DNA from 4 places in the Thioalkalivibrio sp. ALE28 genome. Region 4 is predicted to be linked to each of the others. Evidence: predicted binding sites of a transcription regulator. Region 4 holds the regulator's gene; each other region holds the start of a gene.
The links. The regulator FliA, encoded in region 4, starts transcription of late flagellar genes. The targets are predictions, from matches to a motif close to GCTAAAGTTNNNNNNNNNNCNGCCGATA.
Positions count from the first base shown of each region.

Region 1: the regulator FliA is predicted to act here: its motif matches at 2,607-2,634, upstream of D105_RS0111090 (methyl-accepting chemotaxis protein).
Region 2: the regulator FliA is predicted to act here: its motif matches at 1,898-1,925, upstream of D105_RS0102980 (flagellin).
Region 3: the regulator FliA is predicted to act here: its motif matches at 1,777-1,804, upstream of D105_RS0103735 (methyl-accepting chemotaxis protein).

Region 1 covers NZ_KB898103.1:93,936-98,135, forward strand. The annotation lists gene D105_RS0111085 (GNAT family N-acetyltransferase) at 1-482, shown strand, start outside; gene D105_RS0111090 (methyl-accepting chemotaxis protein) at 496-2,511, opposite strand; gene D105_RS0111095 (ATP-binding cassette domain-containing protein) at 2,670-4,200, opposite strand, start outside.
Region 2 covers NZ_KB898094.1:186,259-190,458, reverse strand. The annotation lists gene D105_RS0102995 (hypothetical protein) at 1-73, opposite strand, end outside; gene D105_RS0102990 (YIP1 family protein) at 189-815, shown strand; gene D105_RS0102985 (nucleotidyltransferase domain-containing protein) at 1,086-1,385, opposite strand; gene D105_RS0102980 (flagellin) at 2,004-3,401, shown strand; gene D105_RS15335 (flagellar protein FlaG) at 3,434-3,901, shown strand.
Region 3 covers NZ_KB898094.1:354,469-358,668, forward strand. The annotation lists gene D105_RS0103730 (DUF255 domain-containing protein) at 1-512, shown strand, start outside; gene D105_RS0103735 (methyl-accepting chemotaxis protein) at 525-1,754, opposite strand; gene D105_RS0103740 (DEAD/DEAH box helicase) at 2,215-3,534, opposite strand; gene D105_RS0103745 (PAS domain-containing methyl-accepting chemotaxis protein) at 3,847-4,200, shown strand, end outside.
Region 4 covers NZ_KB898094.1:52,991-57,190, forward strand. The annotation lists partial or broken gene flhF (flagellar biosynthesis protein FlhF) at 1-76, shown strand, start outside; gene D105_RS0102355 (MinD/ParA family protein) at 245-1,069, shown strand; gene D105_RS0102360 (RNA polymerase sigma factor FliA) at 1,066-1,833, shown strand; gene cheY (chemotaxis response regulator CheY) at 1,875-2,255, shown strand; gene D105_RS0102370 (protein phosphatase CheZ) at 2,351-3,127, shown strand; gene D105_RS0102375 (chemotaxis protein CheA) at 3,173-4,200, shown strand, end outside.

The sequences.
Region 1 (4,200 bases), on a different contig from region 4:
GCTACGTTCTGGTGCGCGTGGGCACCCAGCCGGACGCGGCCAGTGGTCAGGTCAGTGGTGTGGTCCTGCGCGCACTCCGGCCCCGCACGGCCTCCGGTCTGCAGCCAATCCAGCGCGCCTTCTGGCGCGACTGGTCGGTGTGGCACCCACGCTTCCTGCCCGCATCCGCCGCCGCCATGGTGAGTGCGGCCCTGGAGGAAACGGCCCGGCCGCTGTCGGAGTCCGACCCGGCCACCGATCTCGCGGAGGTTCGAGCCTTTGCGTACCGCGCGCGGCCGCTGGAATGGGCGTTGCCGGCCCTGTTGCGGCAGCTGGAAGCAGCCCCGCCGGCCGATCCGGAAGGCCGCCTGTTGGAGACGACCCTGGCCGCGCCCGTCGATTGGACGCGGCTGGCCCGCGAGCTCGGGGTATCCGGGCGGCGCGGCGTCACCCGCAGGCTGCGCCGCGCCGCCCGGGCCTGGCTGGAGGCCCGTAGCCCGTAGCCCGTAGTCCGGGTCAGAGCCGGAACTGCGCCAGGGCCTGCTGGATCTCCTTTTCCACCTGCTTGAGCTCGTCGGAGGCGGCGCTGACCCGGTCGGCGGTGTTGGCCGACTGATCCGCCTCGTCGGAGATCTGCACGATATTGCGGTTGATATCCTCGACCACCGTGCTCTGCTGGCGTGAAGCGACCGCGATCTGCTCGGTCATCTCCACGATGGTGGTGACCGACTGCCGGATCTGCTGCAGGGCGCCGTTGACCTCGGCGGTATGCTCCATGGTCGACTCGGCCTCTTCCTGACCCTGTTCCATGGCCTTGACGGCACTGGTGGTGGCGGTTTGCAGGCGCGAGATCATGGACTCGATCTCGTCGGTGGATTCCTGTGTGCGGGTCGCGAGCTTGCGGACCTCGTCGGCGACCACCGCGAAGCCGCGGCCATGTTCGCCGGCGCGGGCGGCCTCGATGGCCGCGTTCAGGGCCAGCAGGTTGGTCTGCTCGGCGACCCCGCGGATCACCTCGAGGATGGTCCCGATCTGCTTGGAGTCCTCGCCCAGCTTGGAGACGGTCCCGGCGGCCTGCTCGACGGTGCCGAGCAGCGAGGCCATGGACTCGATGTTCTTCTCCATCACCTCGGAGCCATTGTTCACCGCATCCCCGGCTTCCTGGCCGGCCTGGGAGGTCGCGTCGGTGTTGCGCGCGATCTCCTCGGCGCTGCTTTGCAGCTCGTTGATCGCGGTGGCGACACGCTCGGTCTCGTCGCGCTGGCGCGAGACCGCCTCGCGGGCCTCGTAGGCCTCCTGGTTCAGGTTCTCGGTGGCGCGGTTGAGTGTCTCGGTGCTGCCGCGTGCGTGGCCGATGGCCTGGGCGATCTTGTCGGTGAAGCGGTTGAACGCACGGCCGAGCTGGGCGGTTTCGATCAGGCCGTTCTCGTCCAGACGGCGGCTCAGATCGCCATCGCCATCGGCGATCTCCTCGAGCGCCGCGGTGGAGTGGGCCAGCGCGCGCCGCACGACCAGGATGATGAACACCGCGCCGGCCAGCCCGAGGATCACGCCGATCAGAGCCAGGATGCCCTGGGTCGTCTGGGTGGCGCGCATGTCGGCGGTCAGGGCGGCGGCGCTGCGTTCGGCGCGGGCAGTGATGCGCTCGCTGAGTCCTTGCAGATGATCGCGGGCCTCGACCAGCAGCGGGCCGATCTCGGTCCGAATCAGGTAGGCATCCTGGAGGGCCTGTTCGCTGCCGTGGATCTCGATCAGGTCGTCCAGCGCGGTGTTCTGGGTATCCAGGGCCATCTGGAAGTCTTCCAGCGCGATCTGCTGTTCGAAGTCGAGATCGTCGAACTGGTCCATCAGCTGCGCGGTGATGTCGTTGGTGCGGGTCGAGAACAGGCGCACGTTCTCGCGGAAGGCGTCATCGCGGAAGGCGATGAACCCGCGCAGGTTGGAGGTGACCTGGACCACCGACATGCGCAGCTCATGCAGGGTGTCGAGACGGTCCCAGGAACGCTGGAAGCGCGGCAGGGCCATCTCGGCGTCGATCATCATGTTGGTCTGCTGGGTCATCTCGCGGCTGGCCGGGTTGGCCCGGGCGTTGGCGATTCCCAGGGCCGGCATGTTCTCGGCCGCGTTCTCCGCCACCTCGATCAGGCGGTCCTCGAAGCTGGCGAACTGATCCACCAGGCGGCGTACCTCGGTCGCGCTGGCGGCGAGTTCCTCGTCGGCCGCGATGACCGGATTCTCGTTCAGGGCCCGCGTGGCCGCATCGAGCTCGCGCATCGCGTTTTGCCATGCATCGCGATGCGACTGCTCCTCGCTCATCAGGTAGAAGCCGAGAAACGCCGCGCTCTCCTGCAGCAGCTGCTCGACATCGTTGACCCGGGCGACGGCCGGGTAGTCAGCCTGCGTGAGCTGCTCGACCCCCTGACTGCCCGTGCTCATCGCGCGCAGTGCCAGCAGGGAGTTGATGATCAGGATGGCGACGACCAGGCCGAACCCGGCAATCAGCAGCCCCCGAATGGAGAGTTTGTCCAGCATGCGATGACTCCTTCAGCGCGCCCTGTCCCGGGCGCTTCGCGAACCGGCCGCGGTCTCGGAGAGCGCGGACCCGAAAGGTGGCTATTCAACCCCTGTTACGGCAGACCCCCGGCAGAGTTGAGGGGTGGCCGGAAACCCGAGTGTAGACGCGCCGACGCTCAACCGGATTCCAGCTGCTCCCAGCGCTCGAAGCAGTGGGCCAGCTCGGCCTCCACGGTCTCGAGCCGCGCCTGCAGGTCGCGCATGCGTTCACCGTCGCGCAGGGCCTCGGGATCGGTCATCGCCGTGGTCAGTTCCTGTTGCTCGGTCTCCAGGGCCTCGATCCGGGCCGGGAGGGCCTCCAGTTCGCGCGCATCCTTGTAGGACAGTTTGCGCGGGGTCGCCGTAGCGTTTTCCGATGTCTGCGGCGATGGTTCGGGAGCGGGCTCGGCCCGCGGCTCCGGGGCGCCGGGGCGGGCGGCGGCCGCGGTTTCGCCCTCCAGCAGCCGCTGCGTGACGCGTTCGGGCAGGTCGGACCAGCCACCCACGAACTCTTCCACCGACCCGTCGCCCGGCAGGACCAGGGTCGAGGTCGCGACATTGTCCAGAAACGAGCGGTCGTGGCTGACCACGATCACCGTCCCGGTGTACTCGATCAGGAGCTGTTCCAGCAGCTCCAGGGTCTCCACATCGAGGTCGTTGGTGGGTTCGTCGAGCACCAGCAGATTTGCCGGGCGCAGGAACAGCTTGGCCAGCAGCAGGCGATTGCGCTCGCCCCCGGACAGCGCCGACACCGGCTGGCGGGAACGTGATGGCGGGAACAGGAAGTCTTCCAGGTAGGACAAAATGTGCCGGCTCTCGCCATTGACCATCACCCGGTCGCGCCCCTCGCCGACCGCGTCCTGCACCGTGGTGTCTTCGTCGAGGTGCGCGCGCGCCTGGTCGAAGTACGCGATCTCCAGCTGGGTGCCCAGCTTCACGTGACCGGCCAGCGGCTCCATCTGTCCGAGCAGGCCGCGCAGCAGGGTCGTCTTGCCCGCGCCGTTGGGTCCGACGATGCCCAGGGCATCGCCGCGTTGCAGCAGCAGGTTCACGTCCCTGACGATGGGTTTTTCGTAGCCGAAATCGGCGTGTTCCGCCTCGATCACCAGCCGGCCCGAACGCTGTTCCGGGCTCAGCTTCATCTTGACCTGGCCGCTGCGTTCGCGACGCTCGGCGCGCTTCTTGCGCAGGGCCTGCAGTGCCCGCACGCGCCCCTCGTTGCGGGTACGCCGTGCCTTGATGCCCTGGCGCACCCAGGCCTCCTCCTGCGCCAGCTTGCGGTCGAACTCCGCGCGCTGGGTGGCCTCGGTCTCCAGGCGTTCGGCCTGACGGCGGCGGAATTCCTCGATCGACGGCGGATGTTCATACAGCTGCCCGCGGTCCAGCTCCAGGATGCGGGTGGCTACACTCTCCATGAACTGGCGGTCATGGCTGATGAAGACCACGGTCAGGCCGCTCTCGAGCAGGAACTCTTCCAGCCAGCGGATCGCGGCCACGTCGAGATGGTTGGTCGGTTCGTCGAGCAGCAGCAGCTGCGGGCGCTGCACCAGCTCGCGTGCCAGCCAGACCCGGCGCTTGAGTCCGCCGGACAGCGCGGCGAACTCCGCCTCGGGGTCCAGGCTCAGGCGGGAGATGGTGGTCTCCACCCGGTTCTGCAGGCTCCAGCCA
Region 2 (4,200 bases), 130 kb from region 4:
CCACGAGCCGATTGACGCTAGTGCCACGTTCGCGTGCCAGCGCCTTCAGGCGTTCGTACTTTTCGTCAGGCAAACGAATCGTCAACCGAGCCACTGATGCGTCTCCCAGCCCAGGAGTAGATGGTACATCTCGGAAACCAGCGAAAGCCTGTCATCGAATGGTCACGTAACTGCCACATAATTTGCCGATGACTGTTCCCGTGAGATTTTATCCGGCTCGCATGACGCTGCGCTCGCTCGTGAACCCGCTGGCGGTCGTGCGCGACGCCCAGGCGATCGAGCCGGCACCGCCCTGGTGGCAGATCTTTCTGCGTCTGGCGTTCCCGGTGCTGCTGCTCAGCGTGATCGTCAGTCAGTGGCTGTATCAGCTCATCCCCACCGGGCTGCCGCCGGAGGCGATGCCCGGGGTATGGGGGTTTGGCGTCTACAGCGTGCTCGCCATGAGTATCGGTGTGCTGGGCCTGGCGTGGTCCGCGCACTACCTGGCCGAACTCTTCCAGGGGCGCGGGGACCCGGACCGGGCCATGCTGGCGGTCAGTATCGGCCTGCTCCCGGCCTGGGTCGCCAAGGTCGCCGCCGCCTTTCCCTGGCCGTGGGGCAACGGCATCGGACTGCTGCTGATTCTGTATTCGCTGTGGCTGCTGTACTGGTCGCTGCGCGGCATCCTCGGGTTGCGCCGCGGCAACCGCATCGGCCTGTTCGTGGCCACCGTCTTCTGCGGCGCCTTCATCACACTCATCTTTGGCTGGGCCCTGATGGACCTGATCCCCGGCGCCACCCCCGAGCACCGCATCGGCACCACCTGGCTGATCTGAGCCCCCGTTGTCGGGGCAACACTTGTAGGAGGCCAGCCCTCTGGGCGATCGGGTCGGACATCTGGCATCGATGAAAGAAATCGCCCAGGGGGCTGGGCTCCTACAGGAGCGGTACCGGCGGTGGGGGCTATCGCGTTGCGTGGGTGGTGCGGAGCCAAGGTTGAGTTCCGGGGCCTGTGTACAAAGCCTCTGAAACGCCGAGCAGGTACTCGTCCTCACGATCCATCAGATTAATCAGCCGCGCGAGCCGCTGCGGTGGCGTCGTGACGGTCACAGGGCGACACCCGTGCGGTCGGCATGCGTATCGATGGGGCGGTGCGGCGCGCCGCGTGGGTGTACGACGATATCCACACGGCGTTCGCCCAGCTGGCGTTGCAGTGCGACGTACAGGTTGAGTTCCCGGTCCAGCAGGTCATCCGGGGTGCCGTCCGCCTCGATGTAGAGGTCGATGTCGCCACCGCGCGCGGTATCGTCCACGCGCGAGCCGAATAGCTTCACGTTTGCATCCGGCCCGAATGCACGGGCCACTTCCTCGCGGATAACCGTCTGTTGTTCGTCGCTCAGGCGCATCGCTCAAGTATATCAAGGCCCTGGGTCACATACCCGAACCGTCTCGCCTCCAACCACCACCGTCATCCTGCGAACCCGCCGCGAATCCACCACACCCCTGTCATTGCGAGGAGCGCAGCGACGAAGCAATCGCTCGGAATGAGCAAGTGTGCGGGAATCAAACGGCTTGCCACATGCAGCCGATTGCCACGTCGCCTGCGGCTCCTCGCAATGACGGGATGTGGTCGCCACCCTGGGGTGGCCGGCCCGTGGTCCCCGTTTCCGTAACTTTCTTCCACAGAACCGCCACCCCGCAAACCGCGCAGCGGTTATCTGGGATCTCTGCAGTGCGGGCTGCCCGTCGGTTGGGGGCTGGTCCGGCGTCTGGAGGTCCCGGCTCTCCGCTGCGATGCGGCTGGGGTGACGGCGGGGTGTGTGGTGCGGATGATGGCGTGGCTGTGGCGGGTTGGAGGGCGCATGCGGCGCGAGCGGCAACGATTTGCCACCCGCGGTGAAAAAAATTTCAACGATGGGCTAAAGGTTCTGTAGGGCAGGTCGTTAAGGGTCCTGAGAGCGGGGATCGGCCCGTTCACCAGAACCGCCCGAGGCGGTGACGAACGACTCTACAGGAGAGCGATCATGTCCCAAGTAATCAACACCAACGTTCTTTCCCTGAACGCGCAGCGCAACCTGAACAACTCCCAGGGCGCGCTGGCTCAGAGCCTGGAGCGTCTGTCCTCGGGCCTGCGTATCAACAGCGCCAAGGATGACGCGGCCGGTCTGGCCATCGCCGAGCGGTTTACCACCCAGATCCGCGGCTTGAACCAGGCCGTGCGTAACGCCAATGACGGGATCTCCTTCGCGCAGACTGCAGAGGGTGCTCTGGGTACTGTCGGTGATGCAATGCAGCGTATTCGTGAGCTGGCGGTTCAGTCTGCGAATGATACTAACTCTGCATCGGATCGGCAGGCGCTGAACAACGAAGTTGAGCAATTGGTCCAAGAAATCAATCGAGTGGCCAATTCGACTGAGTTCAATGGTACCCGGATTTTGGACGGATCTCTGGAAGATCTTATCTTCCAAGTGGGTGCGAATCGTAATCAGACTATCTCCGTCGATGGTGTGGATGCGCGTGGTTCTCAATTGGGTGGGGAAGTGATCGAAGGTGATGCTGTTTCCCTCAACGCGATTACTGGCGGTACCGCAGGTGATGGTATCAGCGCTGGTGACTTGGCTGATATCACGGTCAACGGTGTAGAAATTGACCTTTCTGAGGCCACCTCCCTTGATGACGTCGTGAACGCCATCAATCAGGAATTCGGTGATACCGGAGTGCAGGCGGTTCGCACTTCTGGGGTCGAAACTGCCAACGACTTGGGTTTCACTGAGCCGACGGCAGCTGGCGCGGTGGAAATCAACGGCGTATCTATCTCGATTGCTGATGATGATGGCGTCGACGACATTGCTGAGAGCATCAATGCGCGTTCCTCGCAGACGGGTGTTACAGCCTCTGTAGATAACGGTGAGCTCGTTTTTGAGTCAGATGCCGATATCGAAATCTCCGTAGTTGACGGTGGAGGCCTTGAGATTGCAGGCGTCGGTTCCGGGGAGTCAGATGTGTTCGCTCGGGGGATCGAGCTCCAAGCGGAAATTGGTACGAATATCGATGTCGCGGGAACCGATGACACAGAGCTTGGCCTGGAAGGCGTGGCTAGTCAGGATTTCACACTGAATGGAGTTAGCGTAGCGACACGACAGGAAGCCACGGATACGATTCGGACAATTGACCTTGCACTTCAGCAAGTAAATGGTCTCCGAGCTGAGCTCGGTTCGGTTCAGGTGCGCTTCGAGAACACCATCTCCAACCTGGAGATCTCCTCGGAGAATCTGTCCGCCGCCCGTTCGCGGATCCAGGATGCGGACTTCGCGGCCGAGACGGCCGAGCTGACCCGCGCCCAGGTGCTGCAGCAGGCGGGTACCTCGGTGCTTTCGCAGGCCAACGCGGTTCCGCAGAACGTGCTGGCCCTGCTGCAGTAAGCTCGATCACTCGGGCTTCTGGTTGAGGGAGGATGGCGAGGGCGCCATCCTCCCCTTCTGAAGAGGACAGCGATATGAGTGATGGAATCGGCAATATCACATCACCGCTGGTTGCAGTGAACCCGCGCGGGGGCGAGGGGGCCAAGGCTCCTGGTTCCGGCGCGGGTCTTGTTCGTGGCGAAGGGCGGCCGGAGGCCGTGGTTCGTGCGGACAGTAATACGGAATCAACGGCTCGTGGTTCCACCGGACCGGCGATCGAGGCCATGGACATGGACGAGGTCAACCAGGTGGTCGAGTCGATCAATTCCTACCTGCAATCCACGAAGCGGGCGCTGGAGTTCAGCGTGGACGACAGCAGCGGCCGCACGGTGATTACAGTGATGGACGGAGAACGCGAAGAGGTGATCCGCCAGATCCCGCCGGAGGCCGTACTGGCCCTGGTGGAACAGTTCCAGACCGAGCAGGAGCTCGGCGGCACGGGGCTGGCGGACAAGGCCTGAAGGCTGTTGTTACACCTGCAAGCGTGATGTGTTGTGAAGCCGGGCCCGGCAACGGGTCCGGCTTTTTTCGTTCCGGCGTCTGGGCGTGGCTGCTTACCCCTTCTTGACCACCCCCTCCATGCCATCCCGGCCGGAGCGGAGCGTCGAGCCGGTATCTCTGGAGACGGGGCTATCCCAAGCGGCGGGATTCGCTAGGCGTGGTAGATCCCGGATAACTGCTTTGCAGTTTCCTGGGTTACGGCCTGGGGCTTGGGGATGATTGTGGCAGGTGTGCGTGTCGGCTAGGTGCCAGGTTCTGG
Region 3 (4,200 bases), 300 kb from region 4:
CCATCGCGGCGCTCGCCAACCTGGCGCGGGTACTGGAAGACCGCGACACCCTTGAGTGGGCCCGCGAGGCGCTGGAGGCGCTCGACCGCTATCTGCTCACCCGCAGCGGCTACCTGCACGGCATCACCGCCGGCGGACGGCCGGCGATGGAGGGCTACCTGCCCTCACAGATCTGGCCGGAGATCGCCCGCCAGGAACTGGCGCGCGCCGTGGAGGCACTGGATGGCGAACGTCCGGACCTGCCCGACCCGGTCGCCGCGCTGGATCGACTGGAGCCCTTCTTCGACGCGGAGCTGGGCACGCATGCCGAGCGGATCGGGACGGACCTGGAGCCCTGGTCGGAGACCCGCACCCAGGCCGCGCTCGCCTGGTGGCTGTATCGCCTGCCCGACGACGCGATCGAGGCGTCCCATATTGACCGCGACACCGTGCGTGACCGCCTGCGCATCGAGCCCGGCGCGGATCCCGACGACGTCGCCCTGGGCTTCGACGCCCTGCGCCGGGGCTTCTGACGCCAGGCCGGATCAGCCCTGCTGACGAAAACCCGCAACCTCGTTCTGTAGCTGCTGCGCCAGCCCTTCGAGGGCCTCTACCGCCTGCTGCATCTCGTTGGCCCCGTCGGCGTTGCGCACCGCGATGTCGTTGATGTGGTGGATATTGCGGTTGATCTCCTCCGCCACCTGGCTTTGCTCCTCGGTCGCGCTGGCCACCTGGCGGGTCATGTCGTCGATGGTGGTCACCGAGTCGTGGATGTACTCCAGGGTCTCGCCCGCCTCGCCGGCCTTCTCCACCGACGTCTCGGCGTGCTGCTGGCTCACCTCCATCGCCTGTACCGCGCGGGTCGCTCCGCCCTGCAGGCGCTGGATGATCTCGCGGATCTCCCCGGTCGAGTCGTTGGTTCGCTGAGCCAGATGACGCACCTCGTCGGCCACCACCGCGAAGCCCCGTCCCGCCTCGCCGGCGCGGGCGGCCTCGATCGCCGCATTGAGCGCCAGCAGGTTGGTCTTCTCGGCGATCTCCTCGATCACCTGCAGGATGGTGCCGATGTTGTCGCTGTCACCCTTCAGCTCACTGATCACGTGGCTCGCCTGGCGGATCTCGCCGGCCAGGGTGTTGATCGCGCCCTGCGTGGCCTGCACCACGGTGCGTCCGCCTTCCGCCGCCCGGGTCGCCTGACCGGCACTCTCGGCCGTGCTCTGGGTGTTGTTGGCCACCTCCTGCACAGTGGCGGACATCTGGTTCATCGCGGTGACCACCTGCTCCACGTCGCCGCGCTGCTCGTGGGTCGCCCGGGTCAGTTCGTTGCTGCGACCCTCCAGTTGCCGCGCGGAGGCGGCGATCCCGTCGGCCGCATCCGCCACCTGCCGGATCAGCCCCGAGAGCCGGCCCATCACCGTGTTGAAGGCCTCGCCGGTGCGCCCGATCTCGTCGTCCGTGGTGACCTCCACCCGGTGGCCGAGATCCGCGCGCCCCTCGCCGATCGCCTCCAGCCCCTCGGCCAGGCGCTCCAGAGGCCGCGTCAGCACATTGGCATAGAACCAGCCGATCCCCAGCGCCACCACGAACGCGACCACCCACAGAGCCCACAGCAACCACCACAGCTGCGTCACCAGGGCCTCATCCACCCCCGCGGCAAGATCGCCCTTCATGGTGTGGAACGTCACCCCGCCCATGATCGAAAGCGGCACCGTACTCACCACGATCACCAGGATCACCAGCTTCAGTCGCAGCCCACCCAACGGTCCAATCTTCATCGACACCCTCCTTTGGCTTCGTTAACGACCACCCGCGCCCGGCCTTGAGCCCGCCAGAGTATCGCCCGGCCCATCCCCCGCCGCCCTGATCCAGCTCAACTCCAACGCCTCGCCGCAACTCGAAAACCGTATTCACCACGAAGCACACGAAGGCACGAAGAAGGGCAAGGGCAAAAGCATTTCACAGGACGACGCGAAATTTGGAAGTGTTTACGGGCCCTCGGCAATCACAACACGCTGTGATTAGCCTTGTACTGGGGCCAATCACCTGGCGCACAACACCAGCCCCTTCCTGTCTTCCAGCCTTCCTGTTATCGCTTTTCGCCCTTGACCTGGCCCTTCTTCGTGCCTTCGTGTGCTTCGTGGTGAATAAAGCCCTCCCCGCCAGGCCCGGAACGAAAAAACCCGCGGGCCCGGAGTTCGGGGCCGCGGGTTCGCGGTATGGCGCTGGCGCGTCGGACTAGCGGCTGCGCGCCGCCCGGTTGCCGTTGGAGGACGGGCGGCCGTTGCCGCCGCGACCGCCGCCGGGCTTGCCACCGCGGGCATTGCGCGGGGCGCCATTGCGGGCCCCGCCGCCCGGCTTGCCGCCACGACCGCCGCGGCGGTTGCCGTTGCCGTCATTGGCGGCCGGCTTCGGCGCGGCAAAACCTTCGGTCTCGATGCGGTCGATCGGGCGCTGGATCAGGCGCTCGATGCCCTTCAGCAACTTGATCTCCTCGCCATCCACCAGCGACAGCGCGGCACCGGCGGAGCCGGCACGGCCGGTACGACCGATGCGATGCACGTAATCCTCCGGCACATTCGGCAGCTCGAAGTTGACCACCTGCGGCAGCTGGTCAATGTCCAGGCCGCGCGCGGCGATATCGGTCGCCACCAGCACCGGCACCTGCCCAGACTTGAACTGCTTGAGCGCTTTAGTACGCGCCGCCTGGCTCTTGTTACCGTGGATCGCCTCCGAGCGCACGCCATCCTTGGACAGCTTTTCGGCCAGGCGATTGGCGCCGTGCTTGGTGCGGGTAAACACCAGCACCTGTTCCCAGTTGTTGGTGCGGATCAGGTGGCTCAGCAGTTCGCGCTTCTGGCTGGTCTCGACCAGATGCACACTCTGCTGCACGCTCTCGGCGGCCGTGTTGCGCGGGGCGATGTCGATCTCCGCCGGGCGGGTGAGCAGGCCGTTGGCCAGCGTGCGGATCTCGTCGGAGAAAGTCGCCGAGAACATCAGATTCTGCCGGCTCTTGGGCATCAGCGCGATCAGCTTCTTGATGTCGCGGATAAAGCCCATGTCCAGCATGCGATCGGCCTCGTCGAGGACCAGGATCTCCACACCGGACAGGTCGATGGTCTTCTGGTTGGCGTGATCCAGCAGACGCCCCGGGGTCGCCACCACGATGTCCATGCGGTCGCGCAGGGCCTTGATCTGCGGGTTCATGTTCACGCCACCGAAGATCGTCATCGAGCGCAGCTTCAGGTTGCGCCCGTAGGTCTTCACGGAATCGTGCACCTGGGCGGCCAGCTCGCGGGTCGGGGTCAGCACCAGGCAGCGCGGACGGCCATTGCCGGGCTTGGGCGCATCACTGGTGGAAAGGCGCTGCAGGATCGGCAGGGTAAAGCCGGCGGTCTTGCCGGTGCCGGTCTGGGCCGCGGCCAGCAGGTCGCCGCCCTTCAGGACTTCCGGGATGGCCCGCGCCTGGATCGGAGTCGGGTGCTGGTAGCCGGCGGAATCCAGCGCGCGCAAAAGTGTATCGGCCAACCCGAGGTCGGCAAAGGTCGTATCAGTCATGGAATGCTCCAACGCTACCCGCCACTCGTTCAACAAGAGCACCCATCGGGGGAAACGAAATCAGGGGGATCACTGCGAACCGGAATGGCTCTGGATCAGATGAACGGACGCTGACGGGCGGGGCGTTCGATAGACGCACTATACGCCTTTCGTCAATGAAAAGACACTCCACCCATTACCGCCTGGATATATATTTGTTTTGTGAGGGAATATGGACTAGCTTCCATTCAACAAGAATAACCCGGCGCCCAGGCAGCACCGGTCCGGCCGACGCGACACCAATAACAACGATTCGGCCATCAGGGGAACAACATGAAACGCAACCTGCCCGTGACCGGGAACGAGGTGGATTACCCGGAGAGTGCCAACATCCTTTCCACCACCAACCTCAAGGGGGCCATCACCTACGTCAACCCGGATTTCATCGACATCAGCGGGTTCGATCCGGACGAACTGCTCGACAAAAACCACAACGTGGTCCGCCATCCCGATATGCCGCCGGCGGCGTTCGAGGACCTGTGGAACACCATCCAGGGCGGCCGCTCCTGGATGGGCCTGGTCAAGAACCGCTGCAAGAATGGCGATCACTACTGGGTCAACGCCTATGTGACGCCCGTAACGGAAGACGGGCAAACCGTCGAGTATCAGTCCGTTCGCACCAAGCCG
Region 4 (4,200 bases):
TTCGTCAGCGATGGCCAGCGTATTGCCGAGGACTTTCACCGGGTCGATACCGGGTATCTGACCCGACTGGCCCTGGAGGATGCCGCCGATGAACCCGGGGCAGCGGCCAATGCCCGCGAGACCTGGGCGGCCGAGCGCCTGGCGGAGATGGAACCGCCGCGGCGCGCGCGCGCCCAGGCACGTCCGGCACGGGCGGCGGAGCCCGCCACGCTGGAACTGATTCAACCGGTCGGGAAGGGGCGCTATGCCACGCACTAACAAGCCGTTGAAGGTCATCGCGGTTGCCTCGGGCAAGGGCGGGGTGGGCAAGACCAACGTATCGGTGAACCTGTCGGTGGGCTTGGCCCGGCTCGGGCGCGAGGTCATGCTGTTCGACGCCGATCTGGGCCTGGCCAACGTGGACCTGCTGCTGGGGATGCGTCCCGAGCGCACGCTGCACGACCTGGTGACCGGTGATGTGGAGAGCCTGGAAGATGTGCTCGTCCAGGGACCGGACGGGGTGAAGGTGGTGCCGTCGGCTTCCGGGATCGCGGCGATGGCCAACCTGACGCCGGCCGAGCATGCCGGTCTGATCCATGCCTTCAGCGCCTATCGCAAACCCCTGGATGTGCTGATCGTGGACACCGCGGCCGGCCTGCAGGAATCCGTGACGTCGTTCTGCCGCGCGGTCCAGGAGACCCTGGTGGTGGTCTGCGACGAGCCCGCCTCGATTACCGACGCCTATGCCCTGATCAAGGTCCTGCACCGCGATCATGGCCTGCGTCGCTTCCGCATGGTGACGAACATGGTCGACGGCCGCGAAGGCGCCGAGCGACTGATGCAGAAGCTCAATACCGTCTGCGGCAACTACCTGCCGGAGGTGGTGCTCGACCTGGCCGGCTATATTCCGATGGACGATCACCTGCGAAAGGCGGTGCAGAAACGCGCGCCAGTGGTACAGCAGTACCCCGGGAGCCCGGCGGGGAAGGCCTTTGCCGAACTGGCACGGACCGTGGACCGCTGGCCGGTGGGGGGCGGTGACCACGGTGGCGTCGGGTTTTTCGTGGAACGGATGCTGCAGAGCGCATGATGACGACGCGTAATCGACTTTCCGGCTATCAGGCGACCTCCGCGGCCAGCGGCGGACACGAACAGCTGATTGCCGATCACGTCGAGCTGGTCCACCGCATCGCCCATCACCTGATGGCGCGGCTCCCCGCCTCGGTGCAGGTGGATGATCTGATTCAGGCGGGCATGATCGGGCTGCTCGAGGCGGCGCGCCAGTTCGAGGGCGGCCAGGGCGCGACCTTTGCCACCTACGCCGGCATCCGCATCCGTGGCGCGATGATCGACGAGCTGCGCCGCAGTGACTGGACACCGCGTTCGGTGCACCGCAACAGTCGGCGTATTGCCGCGGCGATCCAGACCGTCGAGGCGCGCGAGGGGCGGGCGGCGCGTGGCAGCGAGGTCGCCGCCGAGCTGGACGTGCCGATCGACCAGTACTACGAGATGCTGCAGGATCACGCCGGGGCCCACCTGTTCGCTTTGGACGACCTCGGCGGGGGTGACGACGGGGCTGATCGCGTGATCGAAGGGCAGGAGGTGTCGCCGGCCCGCACCCTCGAGGCCGGTGAGTTCCGTCAGGAACTGGCCGAAGCCCTCGGCGACCTCCCCGAACGCGAGCGGCTGGTGCTGTCGCTCTACTACATCGAAGAGCTCAACCTGCGCGAGATCGGTGCCGTGCTGGGCGTGACCGAGTCGCGCGTCAGCCAGATCCGAAGTCAGGCCACCATTCGACTGCGTGCCCGCCTGGGTTCGTGGCTCGAAGACGGTACGGCTTTGCAGTTATTCTAAAACCCACCCTACGAATCCCGGAGTGACGTGTGGACAAGGGAATGAAGATTCTCATCGTGGACGACTTTTCCACGATGCGGCGCATTATCAAGAACCTGTTGCGTGATCTTGGCTTCAACAATACCCAGGAAGCCGACGACGGCAGCACTGCGCTGCCGATGCTGCAGAACGGCGATTTCGACTTTCTGATCACCGACTGGAACATGCCCAACATGCCGGGGATCGACTTGCTGAAGGCCGTGCGCGCCGACCCGAACCTCAAGTCCATGCCGGTGCTGATGGTGACGGCGGAGGCCAAGCGCGACCAGATCGTCGAGGCGGCCGAGGCGGGCGTGAACGGCTACGTGGTCAAGCCGTTCACCGCCGAGACGCTGAAGGAAAAGATCGACAAGATCTTCGAACGCATTGAAGCACAGGGATAATCATGGGCCTGTGACCGATATGCCCGACGCCCGTGGCACCGACCGCCGCGGGCGTCGTCCGAAACCTTCCGCGCCGTACCCGCAAGAGGCTTCTCATGACTGAACAGGAACACCCACCACGCGACGATCAGCTGGAGCTTGCGCGGCAGTTGGTCAAGACGCTGGAGGCGGGCGACGACACGGGCGCCCGGGCGCTGGTGCAGGATCTGGCGCGCCCCTATGACCGCGAACTCTTCGACGAGCTGGGCAAGCTGACCCGTGATCTTCACGAGGCCCTGCAAAGCTTCCGCGGCGATTCGCGTCTGGTCGAACTGACCCAGGCGGAGATCCCGGACGCAAAGGAACGCCTGAATTACGTGGTCACGATGACCGAACAGGCGGCCCACGACACCATGAATGCCATCGAGTCGAGCCTGCCGATCGCGGAGTCGTTCAGCCAGCAGGCGGCCGACCTGACGGCGAAGTGGACGCGCTTTCGCAACCGCCAGCTCTCAGTGGAGGAGTTCCGGGACTTTGCCCGCGAGCTCGACACGTTCTTCGCGCAGGCGGGGGACGACACCGAGGAGCTGCGCCGGCTGCTCTCCGAGGTGCTGATGGCACAGAGCTATCAGGACATTACCGGCCAGGTGATTCGCCGCGTGATCCAGCTGGTGACCGACCTGGAAGAGAACCTGGTGTCCCTGATCCGGCTCTCCAGCGGGCGCATGGAGCAGGTCGAGGCGGCCGAGGCGTCGCTTGAACAACGCGAGGAGGAGCGCGAGGCGGACCGCAAGGGTCACGGTCCCAGCGTGCCCAAGACTCAAGATTCCGCCGCGGATGTCGTTCAAGGACAGGACGAGGTGGACGATCTGCTATCGAGCCTGGGCTTCTAGGCAGTTCCCCTCATGCGAATGGCGCCACGCGACCGGAGAGACTGAATGGCCATCGACCCCAATGACGAAATCCTTCAGGACTTCCTGATCGAGGCCGGGGAACTGCTGGAGGGGCTCAACGAGCAACTCATCGACCTGGAACAGAATCCCGATGACCGGGATCTGCTGAATGCGGTCTTTCGTAGCTTCCATACCATCAAGGGTGGAGCCGGCTTCCTGAGCCTGGATCCCCTGGTGACCGTGTGCCATCACGCGGAGGACGTCTTCAACCTGCTGCGTAACGGTGAGCGGCGGGCGGACAGTCACCTGATGGACACCATGCTGCGGGTGCTGGACACCCTGAACGTAATGTTCGGGGACCTGCGCTCCGGCGTGGATCCCACACCCGCCGAGGCCGATCTGGTGGAAAACCTCCGGCGCATGGCGAACAACGAGGACGTGGCGGCGGAGCCCGCCGCGCCGCCACCCCCGGAACCCGAGCCGGAGCCAGAACCCGAACCGCAAGCGGATACGGATGCGGAACCGGCGGCGGATGGCGACGCGATGGTCGGTGCCGGTGACGAGATCACCGACGACGAATTCGAGGCCCTGCTCGACAGCCTGCACGGCGATCAGCCGCCGAAGCCCGTGGAGACGGGCTCCACCGCGGGCGATGCGGCCGGAGAAGAACCGGCTGCGGAGGGTGAGGGTAGCTCCGGCGACCTGATCACCGACGACGAATTCGAGAACCTGCTGGACGAGTTGCAGGCCAAGGGCGCCGGGCCGGCCGCTACCGGGGCAGTCCCCAGCCCCGCAGACGACGAACCTGCGGAAGCCCCGTCGGCGAAGCCCGAACCCGCCGAACCGGAGAAGGCCGCCGCGCCCGCCGATACCCCTGCAGGAGGCCAGGGCGGTGGCGGCGCGCGTGCCGGCGGCGGGGGTGCCGAGGGGGGCGGTCGGGCGGCCCCGCAGGGCGAGACTTCCGTGCGCGTCGACACCGAGCGCCTGGACGAGATCATGAACCTGGTGGGCGAGCTGGTACTGGTGCGCAACCGGCTGAGCATGCTGCGCTCGCAGCATGTCGATGACGAGCT